DNA from 2 places in the Halobacillus sp. K22 genome. Region 2 is predicted to be linked to the other one. Evidence: a T-box and tRNA genes for the amino acid it is inferred to sense, from the RefSeq annotation. Region 2 holds a T-box; the other holds one or more tRNA genes.
What was found. The T-box of region 2 lies ahead of argS (arginine--tRNA ligase). A T-box ahead of a tRNA ligase gene usually reads a tRNA of that ligase, here a tRNA-Arg.
Positions count from the first base shown of each region.

Region 1: it encodes a tRNA-Arg, which carries the amino acid that the T-box ahead of argS (arginine--tRNA ligase) is inferred to sense. The anticodon was not compared.

Region 1 covers NZ_JBQQCN010000032.1:27,046-37,962, reverse strand. Annotated here, with positions in the region: gene queF (preQ(1) synthase) at 394-888, shown strand; gene ACTWPM_RS18275 (aminoglycoside N(3)-acetyltransferase) at 913-1,719, shown strand; gene aldA (aldehyde dehydrogenase) at 1,750-3,201, opposite strand; gene ACTWPM_RS18265 (hypothetical protein) at 3,338-3,538, shown strand; gene ACTWPM_RS18260 (hypothetical protein) at 3,571-3,825, opposite strand; gene ACTWPM_RS18255 (YjcZ family sporulation protein) at 3,932-4,036, opposite strand; gene ACTWPM_RS18250 (M50 family metallopeptidase) at 4,883-5,539, opposite strand; gene modA (molybdate ABC transporter substrate-binding protein) at 5,646-6,407, shown strand; gene modB (molybdate ABC transporter permease subunit) at 6,428-7,105, shown strand; gene ACTWPM_RS18235 (sulfate/molybdate ABC transporter ATP-binding protein) at 7,121-7,750, shown strand; tRNA gene ACTWPM_RS18230 (tRNA-Arg) at 8,062-8,134, opposite strand; gene ACTWPM_RS18225 (deoxynucleoside kinase) at 8,372-9,013, shown strand; gene ACTWPM_RS18220 (deoxynucleoside kinase) at 9,010-9,693, shown strand; gene ACTWPM_RS18215 (MBL fold metallo-hydrolase) at 9,813-10,649, shown strand; tRNA gene ACTWPM_RS18210 (tRNA-Ser) at 10,817-10,909, opposite strand.
Region 2 covers NZ_JBQQCN010000034.1:16,672-27,588, forward strand. Annotated here, with positions in the region: gene ACTWPM_RS18650 (glutamate-5-semialdehyde dehydrogenase) at 1-550, opposite strand, end outside; gene proB (glutamate 5-kinase) at 571-1,698, opposite strand; gene proC (pyrroline-5-carboxylate reductase) at 1,736-2,578, opposite strand; gene ACTWPM_RS18665 (thioredoxin family protein) at 3,501-3,830, opposite strand; gene ACTWPM_RS18670 (DUF421 domain-containing protein) at 3,916-4,527, opposite strand; T-box leader at 4,631-4,840, shown strand; gene argS (arginine--tRNA ligase) at 4,879-6,561, shown strand; gene ACTWPM_RS18680 (MDR family MFS transporter) at 6,705-8,129, shown strand; gene ACTWPM_RS18685 (hypothetical protein) at 8,443-8,670, shown strand; gene ACTWPM_RS18690 (poly-gamma-glutamate hydrolase family protein) at 8,798-9,556, shown strand; gene ACTWPM_RS18695 (TspO/MBR family protein) at 9,677-10,384, shown strand; gene tnpB (IS200/IS605 family element RNA-guided endonuclease TnpB) at 10,673-10,917, opposite strand, start outside.

The DNA.
Region 1 (10,917 bases), on a different contig from region 2:
TGTAACCGTTTTCTAAAAGTAGTGTAAGAAAACCCTGAAAAATTATGATCAGAGTTTCTTTGGATGTTTTCTGAATATTTCATGATTTATTTACTATTTTAGGGTACTTCCGTTTATTTTTAAAGTGATATGACCAAGAATTTACATAAAAAGGTCGAGAAAACGACTGAAATTGACAGTTTTAAAAGGGGTTTATATAATTAAAACAGTGTTAAAACCTATAAAAATAGAGGTTTCTTAGCCAACCCCTCTATAAAAAACTAAGGAAGCTGAAGAAATTAGCCGCAGCCCTTAGAGCTGCGGCTTTTTTAATGGAATTAACTTCCACCTCAGGTCATCCATAAATTGGATGGACCGAACGTACAAACTATATTTTAACTAGGAGTGTTCATAATGCCTGGACGTAATGAAGATGATTTAAATCTTTCTCTGCTTGGAAATCAAGGGACCACCTATTCCTTTGAATATGACCCCGAGGTGCTGGAAACATTTGAGAATCAGCATCCAAACCGTGATTATTTTGTGAAGTTTAATTGCCCTGAATTTACGACCCTCTGTCCCAAAACCGGTCAACCGGACTTTGCGACTGTTTACATCAGCTATATTCCCGACCGTCTAATGGTGGAAAGTAAGTCATTAAAATTATATTTGTTCAGTTTCCGCAATCATGGCGACTTTCATGAGGACAGCATGAACACCATTATGAATGATTTGATTCAGCTTATGGACCCACGTTATATCGAAGTATGGGGCAAATTCACGCCAAGAGGAGGAATTTCCATTGATCCTTACTGTAACTATGGAAAGCCCTCTACTAAATTCGAACAGATGGCCGATCACCGCTTAATGAATCATGATCTCTATCCAGAAAAGATTGATAATCGGTAACGGTGGAAAAGGGGGGAAGTCTAGATGAGTGAAAAAGATGTCATCGCACAGACGAGTTCGCCAAATACAATCGATTCATTGACTAAAGATTTATATAAATTAGGGGTAAAACCCGGCGATACACTGCTTGTGCATGTTTCTATGAAGGCACTGGGCTGGGTTAGCGGCGGTCCGCAAGCTGTTATTCAAGCTTTAATGGATGCCCTGACAAGTGAAGGGACATTGGTTATTCAAACGCATTCGCCTACCTTGTCTGATCCCGTTGAATGGCAAAACCCGCCGGTGCCCGAACATTGGCACGAAACGATTCGCCAGACCATGCCAGCTTATGATCCTGAAAAAACACCATCCACTTATTTAGGAGTCATTCCTGAATTATTCCGGAAATTTCCCGATGTTCATCGGAGTCATCATCCTTCCTTTTCCATTTCAGCCTGGGGTAAGAATGCCAGCGAGATTACTAGTGAACATCCCTTGGATTATTCATTAAGCGATCATTCTCCACTTGGCAAAGCTTATAAATTAGATGCAAAGGTGCTTTTATTAGGCATAGGGTATGACGCCAATACCAGTTTTCATCTATCAGAATACCGGTCAGGTACTCGGAAAATGAAAGAAAATGGCGCACCTCTTCAAGTAGAGGGGGCTGCCAAATGGACCGTCTATAAGGATATTGAGTTTGATGATGAATTATTTGAAGAAATAGGCGAGCAATTTGAAAAAAAGAAAACGATTCTTACGGGGAAAATTGGTGAGGCTCACTCCAGACAGTTTTCCATGCCTGAAGCGGTGGACTTTGCAGCAGAGTGGTTAAAAAACCAAGATCATTAAAAAAGGGTGCCAAATTCGGCACCCTTTCGTTTATTTTTTATCATTTTTATACTGCATATAAACGGCCTGAGTAACAAGAAAATCTTCCATTCCATGTTTTCCGTCAGCCCCGCCAAGGCCTGACTTGCGCATACCTGCGTGATATCCTTGGACTTCTTCAAAGTTTTCACGGTTCACATACGTTTCACCGAATTTCAACTCATTTACTACTCGCATAGCTTCATTCAAATCATCGGTGTAGACGGAAGAGGATAGTCCGTATTCCGTATCGTTTCCTTTTTCAATAGCCTCATCAAGGGTTTTGTAGGTAGTGATTGGAATAACTGGTCCAAATATTTCTTCCTGCATAACGGTTGTATCATGTGTGACGTTCGTCAAAATGGTCGGTTTATAAAAATAGCCTTGCTCCAGATCGGCGCGTTCGCCGCCAGTTTCGATTTTTGCACCCTCGTCTACAGCCTGTTTTACCATACTTTCCACTTTTTCCAGACGATCCTGGCTCACAAGTGGACCTACATCAGCATCTTTATTCTCACGAGGGTTCCCGATTGTGCAGGATTCAAATTTATTTTTAAGCTGTTCAATTAATTCCTCAGCTTTACTTTCATGGACATATACACGTTCAGCGTTCGTACATGCCTGCCCATTATTGGCAAGTCTTGAAGTGAGAATGCTTTCTACAGCAATGTCAACATCTGCATTAGCCGTTACAATAGCAGGCGCTTTGCCACCTAGCTCAAGATTAACCTTGGTAATATTTTGAGCGGCTGCTTCCATGACCTTCGTACCGGCACCAACGCTTCCGGTCATCGAGATCATGTGTACATTTTTGTGAGACGCTAACGTATTACCGATTTCTGATCCTGTGCCCGTAACCAAGTTATATACACCTTTTGGTATTTCTTCCATACCATCAATGATTTTTGTAAATTCCACAGCTGTATTCGGGGTCTGCTGACTCGGCTTCAGTACAATTGTACAGCCTGTCACAAGAGCGGTAGCTACTTTTCTAGCCAAAATAAACATAGGGAAATTCCAAGGTACAATCCCGGCTACCACCCCGATAGGTTTTTTGTAAATGAATATATTTTCATTCGGACGGTCACTTGGAACGACGTCCCCTTCCATTCTTCTCGCCCATTCTGACATGTAACGGAAATAATCTATCGCTAAATCAATTTCTCCACTGGCCAGTTCATAATCTTTTCCTTGCTCTTCCTGCAAAAGATCAATGAATTTCTCGCGATTTTCTTCAATTTGATCGCCCAGTTTCCGTACAATCTTTCCTCGTTCGATATTCGGAGTAAGTTCCCAATTCTTTTGAGCTTCGGAAGCAGCGCTTACTGCGCGCTCTACATCATTTTTAGTGCCTTTTGGTACTTTAGAAATGACTTGTTCAGTGGCTGGATTGAGGACTTCTATCCATTCATCGCCTTCAGATTCTATATATTGACCATTAATATATAATTGATGTGTCTGCAAAATAGTAACCTCCTGATTTGGTATTTATCCAATGCATTCCACCTGTTTACAAATAATAAACAAGCAGATATGTTACCCAATAGAGGTTTAGAAAAAAGACTCATAAATCATGATTAATAATAAAGGAGGGATAATCGTGAAAAAACAAAATCAAATGTTTATTATTTTAGGACTTGTAGGGATTGGCAACCTGATTGCATCCATCGTTTTATTGTTCATGATTCAAGACCTTATGGTATCTATGGTTTTGTTCGCGTCTGGAGTTCTTCTCATTATAGGTGGCTATGCAGACCGTAAAGAACGAATTAAACGTTCGAGGCGTAACGGGCAAACGTAACGGTCACGAAAAAAAGCCCTGAAACCAGGACTTTACTTCCATTCCAATATGTAACCCTTCACTGTTTTCGTGCGCCCATCCTCACTATTTTGTACCGCTTCAAAATGAGGGTATTCTCTGTCCAAATGGTACTGTATGGTTTCCGATTGCAGATAAAGCTTATACTCCAGATCATTAACTTTGTGCAGGGTTATATCGGGGACAGTGGTCTGATCACCTTCATCGTCAACTAGAAGAATATCAATGTGGTCAAAACCATTAGTAATCAGACGATCTTTTAGATTCATATGCGGGATTCCTCCATGAACTTAATCTATTTTACGATACCCCCGCTCACTATCCGACAAACTTTCCATTTTATGTAGAGAGCGGGAAAGCTTCCCGCCTTTTATCTTAATACCCGTAACCACGGCCACCTACATAAGATGCACCAATGATAACCAAAAGGATGAACAATACTACTAATAGGGCGAAACCGCCGCCGTATCCTCCGCTCATTTCATTCCCTCCTCTCTTGCTTACTTTACTACCATATTCAGTTCGAGAATGGATGACCGGGCAGGAGCGGAGTTTTTTATTTTTTTAGACGCTTATGAACGATGTAGGCGATTTTTTTATTATCTTTTTGATAAAAGGCTTATTACGCAATAATGCCAAATTGCGTAAGACTCGATTCGAGATATTCCGGGCCCGTCGCTAATAAAGAGAGGGCTGGCTACGGAAACAACTCGCTTTCCTGCGGGGGAACTGGCAAGCCTCCTCAGTCGTTAACACTCCTTGTGGGGTCTCGCCTAGCTCCTTCTCCCGCGGGAGTCTCCTTGTTTCCTTCGCCACCCTATGCTTGAAAAGCGAACGGACCCTTCTATAGGCGTTGGAGGGTGCTTAATCCGCATTGCATGCTTCTATAGCGGGAATTATCCAGACGTTCATGCTTATTTACCTATCATAAAAAGGCGCTTTTCGAACAAGCTTTCGAGCTCCCTATATCGCAAGGTCCGGAGGAGGACTATGTAGACTCCTGTGGGATAAACATGATCGGTGAGTCCCCGGAAGTCGAAGACTGAGGAGGCTCAGCACAGAAGAGGAGGTTCGACTAAGAACGCCATTTCGTGTGGCAACGTCGAACGACCCTGCGTCGTGCAGGGCCGGAAAGCGTAATCGTCCCCCGGAGGACCTTTTTCATAACCAATATCTCGCAACTGAGTCTTACAGAAACGTGAGCTTATTTGTAAAATCCAAAACTGAGATTTTATAGATCTTTAATCAGATATATTTAAAATCACTAACATGGGTGTACAGAGCCTTTTTATTAAAGAAGAAGGTCCCTGTGCAAGCACTCAGGCATTACAGAGGGAAAAAGCGTCTCAATCCAAGCCATGCAAAGTATAAGGACTGGGCAAAGAAAGCCATTCCCCATAAGGGCGCAGGAATAAATTTTGTGGCCCGCGCCAAGTTGGCAGCATCACCCGCCTGCATAGGGGAGACAAAACTGATCCACATAATCTCAAAAGCGCTCGTGACTGCTTCAACAAAGACAAGGGAAGCCAAAAAGACAAGGACATATTCAATAAGACTCTGATTGCCGCTTCGCAATAACCAGATGAATCCAGCACCAAACGTAATGACCCAAAACAAACCATAGCCGTTCCGTATCCAGAAAATGAGATTAATAGAAAGAAAGGCAATCAAAATGTAAATCATCCATTTATACTGACCTTTCGCTATTAAATAAAAAAAGAAAAAAGCGAAAAATGAAGCAAACACATAGCCTGCTATACTCGTCAACACATGACTGATCCATGAAGAGTGACCTGTTAACGTCGTACCTGATGTATTAGGGAGTAAAGAAATCCGGCGCACTTCTCCTCCCGTTATTAGTGCCGTTAAGGAGTGGCCGCTTTCATGGATCATGGTGTTTAGAATAGCAAAGTATTTACCAACTACAGGCATTTGAGTTAAAAGCAAAGCCACAATAATTCCAAGAATAATTTGTGTTTTCATCGGTGATATCCTTTCTTTAGTCATATCGTTTCTTTGTACTTCACTTTTCGCGAACGATATAATATTCTGTAGTGAAAAATCATCATAAGGAGGCAGAAAAAGTTCAATGAAGCTGATACGTTTACTCGCCTGCATAGTAATAATTGTATCATTAGCCAGCTGCTCTGCCTCTTCTGAAGAAAATAAGAGCTTGACCATTTCCGCAGCTGCCAGTTTAACAGATGCCATTAAAGAACTAATTGATACATACGAGAGTTCCCATAACACGAGCATTCAATTAAATTTAGCCAGTTCTGGCAAGCTGGCCCGACAGATTGAACAAGGAGCGCCAGTAGATTTATATTTATCTGCTAATCAAAAGTGGATGGACCAGCTGGAAGCTGAAGAGCAGATTGAATCAGATTCCCGTCGGAACTTCACTTCTAACCACCTCGTAATAATAGGACCCAAAAATAAGGACGAGCTGAATTCATTGGAAGCTTTAGCTACTCTCCCCCCTGAGTCACAAATAGCAGTGGGAGAACCTGAAAGTGTTCCAGCTGGTTCATATACGAAACAAGCCCTCAAAAAGATTCAAATTTGGGAGGCACTCAAAGAGCAGCTGGTATTTGCCAGTGACGTGCGTCAAGTCTTAACCTACGTGGAATCCGGGAATGTTTCTTATGGAATCGTCTATGGGAGCGATGCTAAAATATCAGACCAGGTTCACGTGCTGACAGAAATCGATCCGGCATTACATAAACCGATCGTATATCCAGGAGCTGTCTTATCAGATAGTGAGCACAAACAAGAAGCGACTGATTTTTTGAGGTTTCTCGAAACGAAAGAAGCAAAAGACATTATGAAAAAATACGGATTTCAATCGTAACCAGGAAGTGAATGTTAACTATGAACTATTCTCCTCTATTCTTGTCTCTAAAAATAGCCGCCATCGCTACCCTCATCGTTTTTATAGCTGGGGTAATACTTGCACGGGTTATTTCCAGAAATTTATTTCCCGGGAAAAGTATAGTAGAATCCATCTTTTTACTACCACTTGTATTACCACCCACCGTGGTGGGCTTCGGACTGCTATATTTATTTGGAAAAAATGGAATACTGGGGAGATGGTTAATGGAATGGTTGGGTGTTCAAGTGGTATTCTCTTGGATAGGTGCTGTTATTGCTGCAGTCGTGGTTTCATTTCCTCTTATGTATCAAAGTGCTTCGGCTGCTTTTCAAAATTATGATTCAAACGTTGAGAATGCAGCTTTAACAATGGGAGCTTCTAAGCTCAAGGTTTTCTTTACTATTTCCTTTCCCCTGGCCTGGCCCGGACTGTTAGCAGGGACCGTTCTTACCTTTGCCCGGGCGCTTGGAGAATTCGGTGCTACTTTAATGATCGCAGGATACATCCCCGGGCAGACCGATACTATTCCGTTAGCCATTTATTTTGCGGTTGAAGCCGGACGAATGGAGCAAGCCAAAATGTGGGTCCTTATTATTGTAGCCCTTGGTTTAAGTTCCACCCTATGGCTGAATTGGTGGACCAGGCGTAACGTACTTTCGTTCAATCGTAAATCTTAGCAGGAGGCCTTATCTATGCTAAATCTTGATTTTCAAAAACGTCTCAATCACTTTCTACTTGATATAAAAGCTTCTTTTCAAAACGAAATCATCATTTTATTTGGCCCCTCAGGCTCTGGAAAAACAACTACTCTTAACTGTATCGCTGGTCTGAGTCACCCGGACGAAGGCCAGATTGAGCTGAACGGAGAGAAACTCTTTGATGGCAGATCCAAAGTTCCGGTTCAAAAACGGCGTGTTGGCTACTTGTTTCAGAATTATGCTCTGTTTCCTCATATGACTGTCCAAAAGAACATCCAATATGGTTCCAATGATGATGAATTAGTCCAGCAATTAACTGAAGTAGTTGGTATTCAACATTTGTTGACAAGCTACCCTCATCAAATCTCAGGTGGTGAAAAACAGCGAGTTGCCTTAGTCCGCGCTCTTGCTACTAAGCCCAGAGCTTTGCTGCTGGATGAGCCGTTTTCTTCTCTGGATCGACAAACGAAGGATCAGTGCCACCAGGAACTACTCCGCCTTCATACCAGATGGCAGTTCCCTATCATCCTCGTTACTCATGACGAAGAGGAAGCCAGAAAGCTAGGTGACCGGATCCTCCCCATGAACCAGGGCAAGCTTGGAGCGCCAGAACAATCCTGGTAATAAAAAGATTTTTATTATATTTAAATAATATGTTATTATCACTTTATAAGACATATACCTCTTTAATTTCCTGTAGATTAAAGGTTTTGTCTCCTCTAGGCGCTGGAATACTGTTCTAGCGTCTTTATTTTTGTATAACTTTACCATTTTTTTGTTTATACTGGTTCTGAGGCTGGCCAATTGCTACTGAAAAGAAGAAACGGCTTAATCCTCCTCCAACATTTCCGCAGCCTTGAGTTGCGGTTTTTTATATATACGCGAAAAGGCCGGCATCCACTGATGGATGCCGGCCTTTTCTAGAACTATAGCAGTGCCCCCGGCAGGATTCGAACCTGCGGCACACGGTTTAGGAAACCGATGCTCTATCCCCTGAGCTACGGGGGCAAAAAGCGTACGTGTAATATTATACAAAATAATAGCTTGGATGAAAAGTGAATTCTTTTAAATTCACACTTCCTGTTACTTCAACTCTATGGATATGATAAAATGTAGTTTGTCTGTCTGAACGCTCAGGATAGTTAAAATCATAAGCCGTTCCCCCATGTCGCTTTTCTCTATTGGATGAAAAGGTTCGATAGGGAGTTCGTGCTTTTCTTAATTGAGTTTGAAGGAGGAGAAGAGATGGGACACATACCTTTCATTGCGGTTGAAGGGCCCATTGGTGTTGGGAAAACGTCTCTGTCTAAAAAGCTCGCCTCCCAGTTTGATTTTCATTTGCTCAAGGAAATCGTTGAGGAGAATCCGTTTTTAGGCAAATTTTACGACAATATTGAAGAATGGAGCTTCCAGACCGAGATGTTCTTCTTATGCAATCGATTCAAGCAGCTGGAGGATATCGAACGGAAGTATTTGCAGTTAGAGAAGCCGGTGATAGCCGATTATCATATTTCTAAAAATATGATTTTTGCACGCCGTACTCTTAGAGAAGATCAATTCCACAAGTACTCGCAGATTTTTGACATCTTAACGCACGATATGCCGCGTCCCAATATCATTGTATATCTGCATGCTAGTCTTGACACTTTGTTAGATCGAATTCGTATGCGGAACAGGGATGTAGAAGCGAATATACAACCATCTTATTTAGAACAGTTATCCAGGGACTATGAGGATTTCATGAATCATTTTGAAGCCACTCATCCTGATATTCCTGTTATCCGTTTAAATGGGGATGACATTGATTTTGTTAAACATCAGGATGATCTAGATTATATTGTTGAACTCGTAGAACAGCATTTAAATAAAGGAGAAGTTATTAAATGAACGCACGTGAACGCTATGGAATACCACATGACAGCGTCATTACTATTGCAGGTACAGTCGGAGTAGGAAAGTCTACCATGACGAACGCATTGGCAGACGCGCTTAATTTCCGGACTTCTTTTGAAAAAGTGGAAACCAACCCTTACCTTGATAAGTTTTATCAAGATTTCGAACGCTGGAGTTTCCATTTACAAATTTACTTTTTAGCAGAACGCTTTAAAGAGCAGAAGAAAATCTTTGAATATGGCGGTGGATTTATCCAGGACCGTTCCATTTATGAGGATACAGGCATTTTTGCCCGTATGCATTATGAAAAAGGAACGATGTCTGAGATTGATTACCAAACGTATAAGAATTTATTCGATGCCATGGTCATGACCCCCTATTTCCCTCATCCGGATTTATTAATTTACTTGGAAGGCTCGTTCGATGACGTTGTTAATCGAATAAAAGAGCGAGGCCGCCCAATGGAGCAGGAGACGCCTGTCGAATACTGGGAGGAAATGTTTAAACGTTATGAGAATTGGATCGATAATTTTAATTCCTGTCCAGTCCTTCGATTAAATATAGCGGACTATGACGTGTTAAATGATGAAAACAGTATTGAACCAGTTATGGAAAAAATCGGACATTTTATCCAACAATCCCGCAAATGGCGTTCCAGCCACTTGCTCACGTAAACCGAAAGCCTGCAGAGTTTCGAATCTCTGCAGGCTTTTTTATTATTATGTGCCTTATAAACGTGTAGATTAGGTAATATATGGGAAGACACATCCATAAAGAAAGGAGAATACTTCCAATGAAAGATCGATTTATTCCTGTAACATCCGTAGCCAGTGGAATAGAGCAGCCCGTTGCTGCAGATATTCACTGCCTGCCGATTCAAGTTGTAAATGTTTGTTTTGTCGGAGACCCGAATCACCCTAAGGACTGGGTACTGATCGATGCTGGTATGCCAAAATCTGCTGATGATATTATTTCTGCGGCTGAAGAATTATATGGGGAACAGGCTGCTCCCAAAGCCATTATCCTTACGCATGGACATTTTGATCATGTAGGGTCCGTAGAGAAGCTGGTGGATCATTGGGGAGTGCCTGTATATGCGCATGAATTAGAAATGCCTTATCTTACTGGCAAGAAAGACTATCCAGAACCAGACACAAGTGTAGACGGAGGGATGGTCGCAAAAATGTCTCGCATGTTCCCTAACGAAGGTATTGATTTAGGAGAACACGTGCATCCACTTCCTGCTGAGGGCACCATTCCTTATATGCCGGAGTGGAGGTGGGTCCATACACCAGGGCATACGGAAGGTCATGTATCGCTTTTTCGTGAAAAGGATCGCTCACTAATTGTCGGTGACGCCTTTGTTACTGTGAAACAGGAGTATTTATTTAAAGTATTAACGCAAGAACAGGAACTAAGTGGTCCTCCTCGTTATTTAACCACTGATTGGAAAGCTGCTTGGGATTCCGTAGCTAAACTTGAATCCTTACACCCTAAAGTTGCTGTAACTGGACACGGTTTACCAATGGCCGGAGCACAGCTCAATGAGGATCTTGCTATATTAAATCGAGAATTTGATAAGATCGCCATTCCTGACAAAGGAAAGTTCGTAGATCAGGAAGAAAAATAATCTGTCGTTCCATTATGTAAGCTGATGTCAGTTTCTGGTGGTATTCCTTTAAAAGTTTGTTAGATGCTGTTACGTTTTAAAATTATATAACCTAAAAAAGCAGCCTTCGAAAAGGCTGCTTTTGTTCTATAAATCTCCAATATTATGCGCTATTGTTGATAATAAAATGGCGGAGGAGGAGGGATTCGAACCCCCGCGGGGCGTAAACCCCCTGGCGGTTTTCAAGACCGCTCCCTTCAGCCGAACTTGGGTACTCCTCCGTGTGACC
Region 2 (10,917 bases):
TAAACTGCACGGCTTCTTGAGGTATTTTTGTTTCCGCAAGTGCTTTGTGGATGACTTCTACGATGGCCTGGTTCGAATTAATAGCTGAAGATCCGCCTTTTAACACGATCGCATTACCGGACTTAAGAGCAAGACCAGTTGCATCTACGGTCACGTTTGGACGAGCTTCATAGATCATGCCAATTACACCAAGAGGCACGGTAACCTTTTCAACTTGCAGTCCGTTTTCAAGCGTCCAGTCTGAGAGCTTCTTACCAGTTGGATCTTCAAGTTCAGCTACATCGCGTAAGCCTTGTGCAAAGTCACGAATTCGCTCTTGTGATAAAGAAAGTCGATCCATAAATGCTTCCGTAAAACCTTGTTCTCTTCCGTTTCGTAAATCTTTCTCATTTGCTGCAAGAATCGTTTCGAAATCACGTTCCAGAACATCTGCGATATGGTGAAGAGCATCATTTTTTTCCTTATCTGAAAGAATCATTAAACTCTTGGATGCTTTCTTCGCTTCAATCGCTTGTGCTTCAACGTTCACATTATCTTTTGTTAGTGTCATCAAAGACCTCCTTGATTATTTTAAACGCCTGCAGGCAGGGCTACGTCTAAATGGCAGACAAAATCTTTACGTTCAATCGCTGCTTTTTCATAAGATTCAAGTTCAGGTTCTGTTAGAGTAATCATTTCTTTCATTTGCTCTGAAGAGTAATTAACTACTCCAAGACCGATTTCTTCGCCTTCTAAATCATGAATACGCACAACAGCACCTTTTTTGAAACGTCCATTTACGTGGTGCAAATTCATAGGAAGCAAGCTTCTCTTCATTTCTACAATGGATTCTTTAGCGCGATGGTCAATAACGACTTCGCCTTCAGGACCGGAGTTAAAAGCAATCCACTGTTTCTTTTGGTCAAGATTTTCCGTTTCCGGTGCGGTTTCGAAATAGGTCCCTCTTGCATTGTGGTAGACAGCATCATAAACAACGTTGTCAGTACCTGCTTTTCCTAAGAAGGATGATATTCCGGATGCCATAGAAATCTTAAAGGCATCTATCTTCGATTTCATGCCACCTGTACCGACGGCGCTTCCGGGGTCGCCAGCTGCTGCTTCAATCTCTGGGGTAATTTCGTGGACTTTATTGAGAAGTTCAGCATCCTCATTTTTTCTTGGATCTGCATCATATAAACCATCGATATCCGATAAGATTACTAATTGATCTGCATCGACAAGTCCAGCTACTTTAGCGGACAAAGTATCGTTATCACCGAATTTCAGTCGGTCGATGGTGATTGTGTCATTTTCGTTTACGATAGGGATAATTCCGCGTTCAAGCAATACGTTAATGGTATTACGAGCGTTGTTGTAACGATCTTCATCAGAAAAATCACTGCGTGTAATTAATATTTGGGATCCAATATACCCATTAGAAAGGAAAAGATCGGAATAGGATTCCATCAATAATCCCTGACCAATGGATGCTGCGGCTTGTTTTTCAGGTAATGTGCTTGGGCGTTCCAGACAGCCGAGTTTGCGGTAGCCTGCCGCGACAGCACCAGAGGAGACAAGAAGTACTTCGTGGCCATCGTCCTTCAAACGGACAACTTCATCTACTAGTTTTTCAAGTTTGCGACGGCTGATTTCACCGTGCAGACTGGTTAATGAACTGCTTCCTATTTTAATAACTACCCTTTTTTTATCTTTAGTCAACATATCACTCCTATTTAACGTATTGCGTCGAGTTGTTTTATTTACTGCCTACTAACAGGCCTTCTATTTCTTTACTGAGTTCTTTTGAGCGTCCGGCTGCACCTTTAATTGCTGCTGAGATCGCTTCTCCGCCGCCGCTTTGTTCTAGTGCGTCAAGACCAGCCGCTGTCGTTCCGTTTGGAGAGGTAACGTTTTTACGAAGCTCCGCTGGGGTTTCTTCACGTTCAAGCATCATTTTTGCTGCACCGAGTAAGGTCTGGGCTCCTATTTCCCTTAGAGTTTTAGGGTCCATGCCTTCAGCGCGGCCAGTTTCTTCGATGTGCTCCATTAAATAGTAGAAATAAGCAGGACCGCTTCCGGCAATCCCGGTAAAGACATCCATTTTATCCTCTGGAATAATGAAGACTTCGCCGATAGACTGCAATAGAGCTTTAGCTACCAGCACATTTTCCATATCTGTATATTGTCCTGGGCACATCGCTGTTGCCGATTCACGAAGCATACTGGATGTGTTTGGCATTACTCGAATTACTTCCTGACCATCATTGAGACGGTCTTCCATATAAGAAGTAGAAATTCCAGCGAGCACGGATACAAGTACTTGATTAGGTTCTAATTTATAACGTAAATCTTCAAGTACAGCATCAATATCTTTTGGTTTCATAGCCAAAATGAACTGATCCACTTCTGTGAAATCTAAATCGTCTTTTAATATTGTACGTACACCGTATTTATTATTAATCTCATTTAATCGATCTTGATTACTTCGATTGGTTACAATGATCTGATCTGCTGAAATGTTCCCGGATTCAACCATACCTGAAATCATAGCTTCAGCCATAGAGCCTGCACCTAGAAAAGCAATCGTTTGTTTGATCATTTGAGTTAATCTCTCCCGTTCGTATTTTTTGTTCGCTTTCTTTATGACGTTTTTCATCATAACACTGGCAAAAATTGAATCAAGGGGTATTTACCAAATGATGTCTATAAGAGCCAATTAGTTAGTGTAAACGGTTTCAGCGCGAGATATTTTCGTCTCATCGCTTCTCATCGCAAATAATGGCTTCTCACAGCTGTATTTGCGATCTGATTTTTTAAGAATTCCCATATAAAACCCAATAATATGAATTCATGAAATATTCTAAAAACTTATCATGGCAAGGGTTATAGCTTTTCCAATAACTCGGTTAAATCTCCTTATTGCTTGTTCCAGATAAGCTCCCATTACTTGAAGACTCAGTTTCGAGATAAATGAGGACCGTTACTATATTAGGAAGAGGGCTGGTGGGGAAATAACTCGCTTTCCTATGGGGGAACGGTGAGCTTCCTCGCTCATTTCACTCCCTGCGGGATCTCACCTAGTTCCTTCTCCCATGTGAGTCTCGCCATTTCCCCACCACCCAGCCACAGGAGAATAACGGACCCTGCCAGAAGAGAGTGTGCTTTTTTTCTTAACTGGTCTTAAATGCTTCTATGACAGGCTATTCCTCATCTTTATAGCATGAAAAAGCCTCACGCTCCCATGCTCATTTTGTGCATCAAGAAGATATCTTAAGTGGTTTCGAGTTTCTGATCTGGCAAGGGCCGGAGGGGGACCTTCCTCATAACCCATAGCTCGAAACTGAGTCTTACTAACCGGCCCTTTAGTGGAATAACTCGCGCATGAAAATCCACAACAACTTTTAATAAAGCTTTTCAAAGGGGCATACCTCCCTATCTTCCTAAGTCCAAGACAACGATACTTTGAACCACATAAAAAAACTCACGAGCTTTTTTAGCGATCGTGAGTTCTTGTTTCCTATTTAATTTTCATTAATAAAATGATTATACTTCACAAGCTGCTGATTCAGTTCTCCAAGTGGTACAAAGCGTGCCTTTCTGAACAATTCCTTTCCTTCAGAGAAAACAAGGACCGCTGGCACAGAAAAGACAGAAAACTGTCCCGCTGCTTCGGGTACTTCGCTTGCATCTACGTGAATAGAGGATATGCCAGGGTATTCCTCCAGCAGCTCCTCCACCTGGGGTTTTAACGAGTGGCAGACAGAACAATTCGGCTGCGATATATAAACAAGAGACAATCGCTCACGGTCAATAAACGATTGAATTGATTCTAATGAATGTAATGAATTCAAATAACTCACCTCTAATTAAACTTGTGTCTATTATATCAAGATTCAACCAGAGTTTCTTATATTCTGCCTATGTGATATCACCGACTCACTGCAGGCGGTCTGGAATATCTGCCTGATTCTTTTTCGTTTCCACTTCTTGAAAAATGTTCGCTGATTGTGTTGTCTGAGGAGCTTGATAAGCCTTGTTTGAACCTAACATGTTTTTTAAAGCGATTAATTCCTTCCTCACATTTTCTACATCCTGTTTGGTAGCTGGTTTATAATCTTCCTTCAGTTCTAAACCGAGTTGACCATTAGGCTCAAGAGTCGCGGATTTTACGTCTTGAATCGAGGTAACGCTTTGCTGTCTCAATTTCATTTCTAACTGATCAACGGTCAGCCGCATTTTCTTTAAGTTCTGCTCATTTAATTGACCATTCACGATAACTGGCTTAGATTTTCCTGTTAGAAATTTTTCCATAAAGTCGAATTTCACTTGCATAACTTCCATAGCAATTAATGTTAGTACAAGCACTCCACCTACACCGAAGGTAACCCACACATTTTTCCCGGCCACCGGCTGAATCAACAGAGAGCCGATTGCAATCATAATGACGGTCTGGGACAGCGTCATTTGAGATATCGATTTGCGTCCTGCAATTCTAAGGATGATCGTGCCTACGATGATAATCAATATGGCTTTCCATATCCAGTCCATAACACACACCTCATTTCCCTGATATTTTTCCCATGCCATCCATTGTTATTCCATAATTATCTTGCAAATCAATCCTCCATCCGCTATACTTTTCTAAAATTATTTAAATTCCAGGAAAAAAGAGAGTAGCTTATGTGAGAGGTCAAGCGATTCAGGGATGGTGCGAGCCTGAACCTAGCTCCGTAAGTGAACCGGACTTTTGAGAAGCCTGCCTGAATGAAGTAGGGATGGGCCGGGGCCGCCCCCCGTTAACAACATCGAGTGGCTGTATAGCTATAAGAGTGGTACCGCGAGTTTATACCTCGTCTCTTTCAGGAGACGAGGTTTTTTTAATTGAAGGAGGAATTATCAATGGAAAAACACATTTTTGCTTTACAAGTATCCCACCTTCTCGGTGAACAGTTTTCGAGAGCGTGGGTGTACGACAAAATTGAAATACCCAAAAAGCCCCATCTAGGCGATTTAGCTTTTCCCTGTTTTTCACTGGCACCTTTCCTTAGAAAAAAACCCGAGGAGATCGCTTCTCAGCTGGCAACGCAGCTCAAACATGACTTATTCGCAAAAGTTCAAACAGCAGGCGGGTATATTAACATTTTTCTAGACCAGGCTTTTGTGACAGAGCAAACCATTAAGCAAGTACTTACCGATCTATCCTCTTATGGAAGCCACTCCTTCGGCACAGGGAAGACAATCGTACTGGATATGTCTGCACCAAATATCGCCAAACCTTTTTCTATGGGACACCTTCGTTCCACGGTTATTGGAAATGCTCTCTCGAATCTCGCTGAAAAATGCGGCTATACAACCGTTAAAATTAATTACATAGGTGACTATGGGACACAGTTTGGGAAGCTTCTTGCTGCGTATCAGCATTGGGGAAGTGAAGAAAAGGTAAGAGAGGATCCTTTAAAGGAACTCACGAAAATTTATGTTCAGTTTCATCACGCTTCAAAGGACGATCCATCCTTAATTGATGAAGGACGTGAATGGTTTAAAAAATTGGAGAATCAGGACGAGGAAGCGCTAAAGCTCTGGAAATGGTTTAAGAATGTATCCCTGAAAGAATTTGATAAAATTTATCAACTGCTTGGTATTGAGTTCGATCTCACTCGAGGAGAAGCTTACTACAATGACAAAATGGACAATTCAGTGGCGTTGCTAAAAGAAAACCAATTGCTTGAAGAATCCGAGGGCGCCCAAGTGGTCCGTCTTGATGAAGAGGAGCTTCCGCCCTGCATGATCCAGAAAAGTAATGGAACTTCCATTTATGCTACTCGAGACTTAACAGCTGCCATTGACCGCTATCAAACCTATGATTTTGATCAGGCTCTTTATGTCGTGGGACACGAACAATCGTTACATTTTGAACAAGTGAAGCATGTATTACACAAACTTAGCTTTGACTGGGCAGATCAGCTGAAGCATATTTCATTCGGTATGATGCTTACGGGTGGAAAGAAAATGTCTACACGTCAGGGAAAAACGATTTTGCTTGAAGAAGTATTGAATGAAGCTATTCAACAAGCTGCCTCTAATATTGAGAAGAAAAATCCAGAATTACAAAACAAGCAGGAAATTGCGAAACAAGTAGGTGTCGGAGCTGTTATTTTCCACGACCTAAAGCATGACCGCCGCAATGATGTGGAGTTCTCACTTGAAGATATGCTGACTTTTGAAGGAAACACTGCTCCTTACCTGCAGTATGCTCATGTGAGAGGACGCTCTCTCCTTGAAAAAGGAGAATTTCATATAGAAAAAGCAGACGTTTCTCTCATGGAAGAAGCTGCCTGGCCGCTTGTAAAATGGATCCGCCATTACCCAGAAATTGTTCTCAAAGCCAATACGAATTATGACCCATCCCTAATCGCCAAATACCTGCTTGAGCTAACTAAGGCTTTTAACAAGTATTATGCGGACACCAAAATTTTACAAAAAGACCAGCAGAATGCCCGCTTAACCCTTATTTACGTCTTTACCGTTGTTCTAAAAGACGGGCTAAATCTGCTTGGTATTGAGGCTCCTGAACATATGTAGGCGTAAAGTACTTTTACTATCGCTCCCTCATTTCTTCCTTTATAATAATAGGTTGTGACTGTTAATAAAGGAGGCTTACTGTGGACGATAAAACTAAGTATGAGTTTTTAGCTGATGACCCTGAGTTTAATGTAAAACCCGTTATGATTTCACTGATTATTGGAGCGTTCTTTGCTATTTTAAATGAAACGCTTTTGAATATTGCTTTGACGACATTAATGGAACAATTTAATATTACCGCCCCTGTGGTGCAGTGGATGGTTACCGGCTTTATGCTAGTAATGGGAATACTAATCCCCGTCTCCGCCCTGCTGCTTCAAACGTTTACTACGAGACAAATGTTTCTTGGCACAATGACTATCTTTACGATCGGGACTTTGATCTGTGCCGCTGCTCCTTCGTTTGGTGTTCTGCTTGCTGGCAGACTGCTGCAGGCGGTTGGAACAGGATTATTAATTCCGATTATATTTAATACTTTCCTGCTGCTATTTCCACCTGAACGTCGAGGGGCGATTATGGGTATGATTGGACTTGTCATAATGTTTGCGCCTGCGATTGGTCCAACATTATCAGGAATTATCGTAGAGTATTTAGGATGGAGATATTTGTTCATTACCGTTATTCCATTTGCTCTATTCTCGATTGCATTCGCCTATAAGTTCTTAAAAAATGTAGGAGAAGTTACAAAGCCCAAAGTCGATATTCTTTCCATTGTACTTTCTACTGTTGGATTTGGCGGGATCGTACTTGGATTTAGTTCGGCTGGAGAAGGAGAAGCTAGTTTCCTTGATCCCCAGGTGCTGGCTATGATTATCGCGGGGGCTGTATCCCTCGTCTTCTTTTCAATTCGCCAGCTGAAACTGGAAGAACCGCTTCTTGACGTACGTGTATTCCAATATCCGATGTTCACCATTGGCCTTGTGTTATTCATCATTGTTATGGTTTCTATGTTTTCCTCTGAAATCATTCTGCCCATGTATATGCAGGGACCACTCGCTATACCTGCTGCAACAGCTGGACTTATTCTGTTACCTGGAGCTTTGTTGAATGGACTCATGTCTCCAGTAATGGGAAAACTTTTTGATAAGTTTGGTCCCAGACTGTTGATTATTCCAGCGACGGCTATCCTAATGGGAACCTTGTTTTCCTTGAGCCAGGTAAGTATGGATACACCGATTTGGCGGATCGTACTTAGCTACCTATTGCTCATGCTTTCCATCTCGGCCGTTATGATGCCTGCTCAGACGAACGGATTGAACCAGCTGCCGAAACGCCTCTACCCTCACGGTACGGCGATTATGAATACTTTGCAGCCCGTATCCGGAGCTGTAGGGGTGGCGGTATTTATCAGTTTAATGACCACCAGAGAAGAAAGCTATTTAAATAATGCGCAAAATCCAGAATCTGAAGCGGTCATGAGTCAAGCACTTGTAGCTGGTGTTGAACTGGTCTACTTTATTGCCTTTTCTTTAGCTGCTATCGGATTTCTCGTTTCCCTTTTCGTTAAACGGGCAAAACAGACAGATCATGAAACATCCAGCGAGAAAAAGACCGTTGTAGAACATTAACATTAAGGTCCGCAATGATCCCCCTAGCCGTCAGACGGGTGGGGGGATCGTTATTTGGCTATGGTAAGCCTATCTGCTGCTCATGCCTCTACCTCAAAAAAACAATAACCAGGATAAGCAAAGGAACGAATCTGATTCTTTAGATTTAACAAAGGCGTTCTCGGGAATAATTTTACCATCATGAAAGGTAAAAAAATGCATTGTTATTTTAAAGAAACCTTCATTAAAGCATACTGGAAAGCATGTATGTTTCGCGGCAAACCTCAACATAATTTATAATATAAGTAAGTATGAATGATAGGAGCGGATATCTATGTACCCGATTTATTATACAGTGGTGATCGTCGTTTCCATCATAGCCCTTGTCAGCACAATTGTTATCGCTAAAGAAATGACAAAACAGGAAAAGGAAAGCTCCTCCAAAAATGAAACGGAGAGCCTGAAAAACGAAACTAAAAATTCGAGCATACCTATGCTTACTGTGATTTATTCCATTACTTTTGTCCTCACTATCATTCTCGTCTGGATTTTCATATTATAGTTCAGTAGAAAAGGAACTTTTCCTCATAAAGGAAGGTTCCTGTTTTTATGGAGGTTATTTGAACCTATTCGGTATTAACTCAAGATCTAGTAATAAACATGGACGCTGTAAGGAAAGAGTGATTCAAATGTTAAAAACCAAATTGATCATTGGAGCGGTTACGCTTGCTGCTTCAGTCGCTGCCATAACTCTACTACTCCAGAACCACAGTTTCAGCAGGAGCGCTTCTTCCGTAGAGTGTCCAGCAGAAGGGGATCGATTCTGCACCTTCACGGAGTTATCTGACGTATACGAAGAAGGCGAAGATTGGGAAATAGAACAACGCGAATCTCCAGACAGCCGTGTATTAGTAAGTGCCATACACGGTGGAGGAATTGAGCAGGCCACTTCTCAGCTCGCAGACGCTCTTGCCGGCGAAGAATACAGCTATTATACATTTAAAGGTAAAATGAGTTCGGGAAATTTTAATAATTTACATATAACCTCTGTAAATTTTGATGAACCTCAGGCTCTTACTATGGCGCAAAAAGCCTCGATTCATATTTCTTTCCATGGGGCTGTGGGGGAAGAGAAAAAAACACTATTAGGAGGTTTAAACGAGAATTTAAGAGGCTTAATTTCCAAGCATTTAAAGTCAAGTGGATTCCATGTGAAAGAAGCTCCCGAGCATCTAGACGGCGACCATCCAAATAATATCGTGAATAAAACCAAAACCGGAGAGGGTGTTCAGTTGGAATTAACAAGAGCGCAAAGAAAAGCTTTTTTTGAAAATGGAAATATTAGCTACCGCTCTAGAAATGAAGTTTCCAATCAAACAGAAGCCTTTAACGAATATACGGAAGCTATCCGTGCAGCAATAAAAGAATATAAAGAGAGAAACCTCTAACCAAACAGAGATGTGATTGCATCCTCCTGTCATTTAATGCAAATGGAGACATACAATGTACTAGCACCCTGCTGTCCATCGGCAGCGAGATGAACAACATAGAATAAAGGAGATCATCACATGAGACTGCTTGGTTTGAAGTTAATTAATTTAGCGAGTTTTATTTATCTGCTTACAGCTTCCTTCTTCTTGTCGCGAAATTTCATGCAGCCCTCCACCGCTAATGTGTACGTGATGCCAGCCCCGTTTGCCTTTTCCATTTGGATCGTTATTTACCTTCTGCTTTTTTTCTTTATTATGAAATCCTTCTTTGCTAACGAAGAGCTCGATCTTGTCGTCAATCGAATAGGTCTCTGGTTTCCTTTAAGTATGATCCTATCAGGAACCACCGTTATTGTAGAAACCACCCCTTCCCTTCTGTTCATTTCTTTATCATTGCTTACCCTATGTGTGGTTTATTCGATCATTCAAGGACTGAACCTCTCCACCAAAAAGTACAGAACTCCATTTTCGATTTATCTTGCCTGGACGTCTATCGCCACCATTGTTAATACCTTTGTCGTGTTGAAAGCAAACGGTGTACAAGAGTTATTTGCTATTGGAGAACTGGGCTGGTCCGCTTTCATTCTTGCAGTAGGAGGACTTATCGCGATTGCCTTCTATTTTATTCAGAAAGACACGTGGTTTCCTCTCGTTTTTATATGGGGCTACGGAGCCATCTTTGCCTATCAGGACGACTCCCTCATAAAATTTGTTACAGGTGCTTTTGTCATAATCCTGCTATTTATAATTATCTTTAGCTTGTTTCAAAAGAATCGTGTCTCTTAAAGATTAGGGCTATTAACATCTATTTAGCCCCTGGCATTTACTAATCTTCATTAAATTCTTACATATTTTTATAATAAAGGAGGGATACTCCCGTTATATCCGTGATAAAGTGAAATTACTTCGGCACCTTTCCTGAATCTGCATTCGAGTAAGAGCTGATGAATATCTTAAAACAAGGAAGGCAGCACTTCATATCCTTGCTTAATTGAACTACCCCCACTTACTCGCTGACGCTCCTTGAAGTAGGGGGATTCCTAAGAGCACAAACCTAACGGTTCGTTCAAATGATTAGGCTAGCCCCGTCGCACCGACGGTTGGAAGGATCCTTTGAATCTCCTTCAATATATTGAAGCTCGCATTTAGATCGCGGTTGTGGTGGCTGCCACAATTCAGGCAATCCCACGTTCGAACAGCGAGATTCTTCACCTCACCGTTTTGGTATCCACAATAGGAACACAGTTGCGAACTCGCAAAAATTTTCGATACGGGTATCAATTGTTTTCCGTACCATTCTGCTTTGTATTCGAGCATAG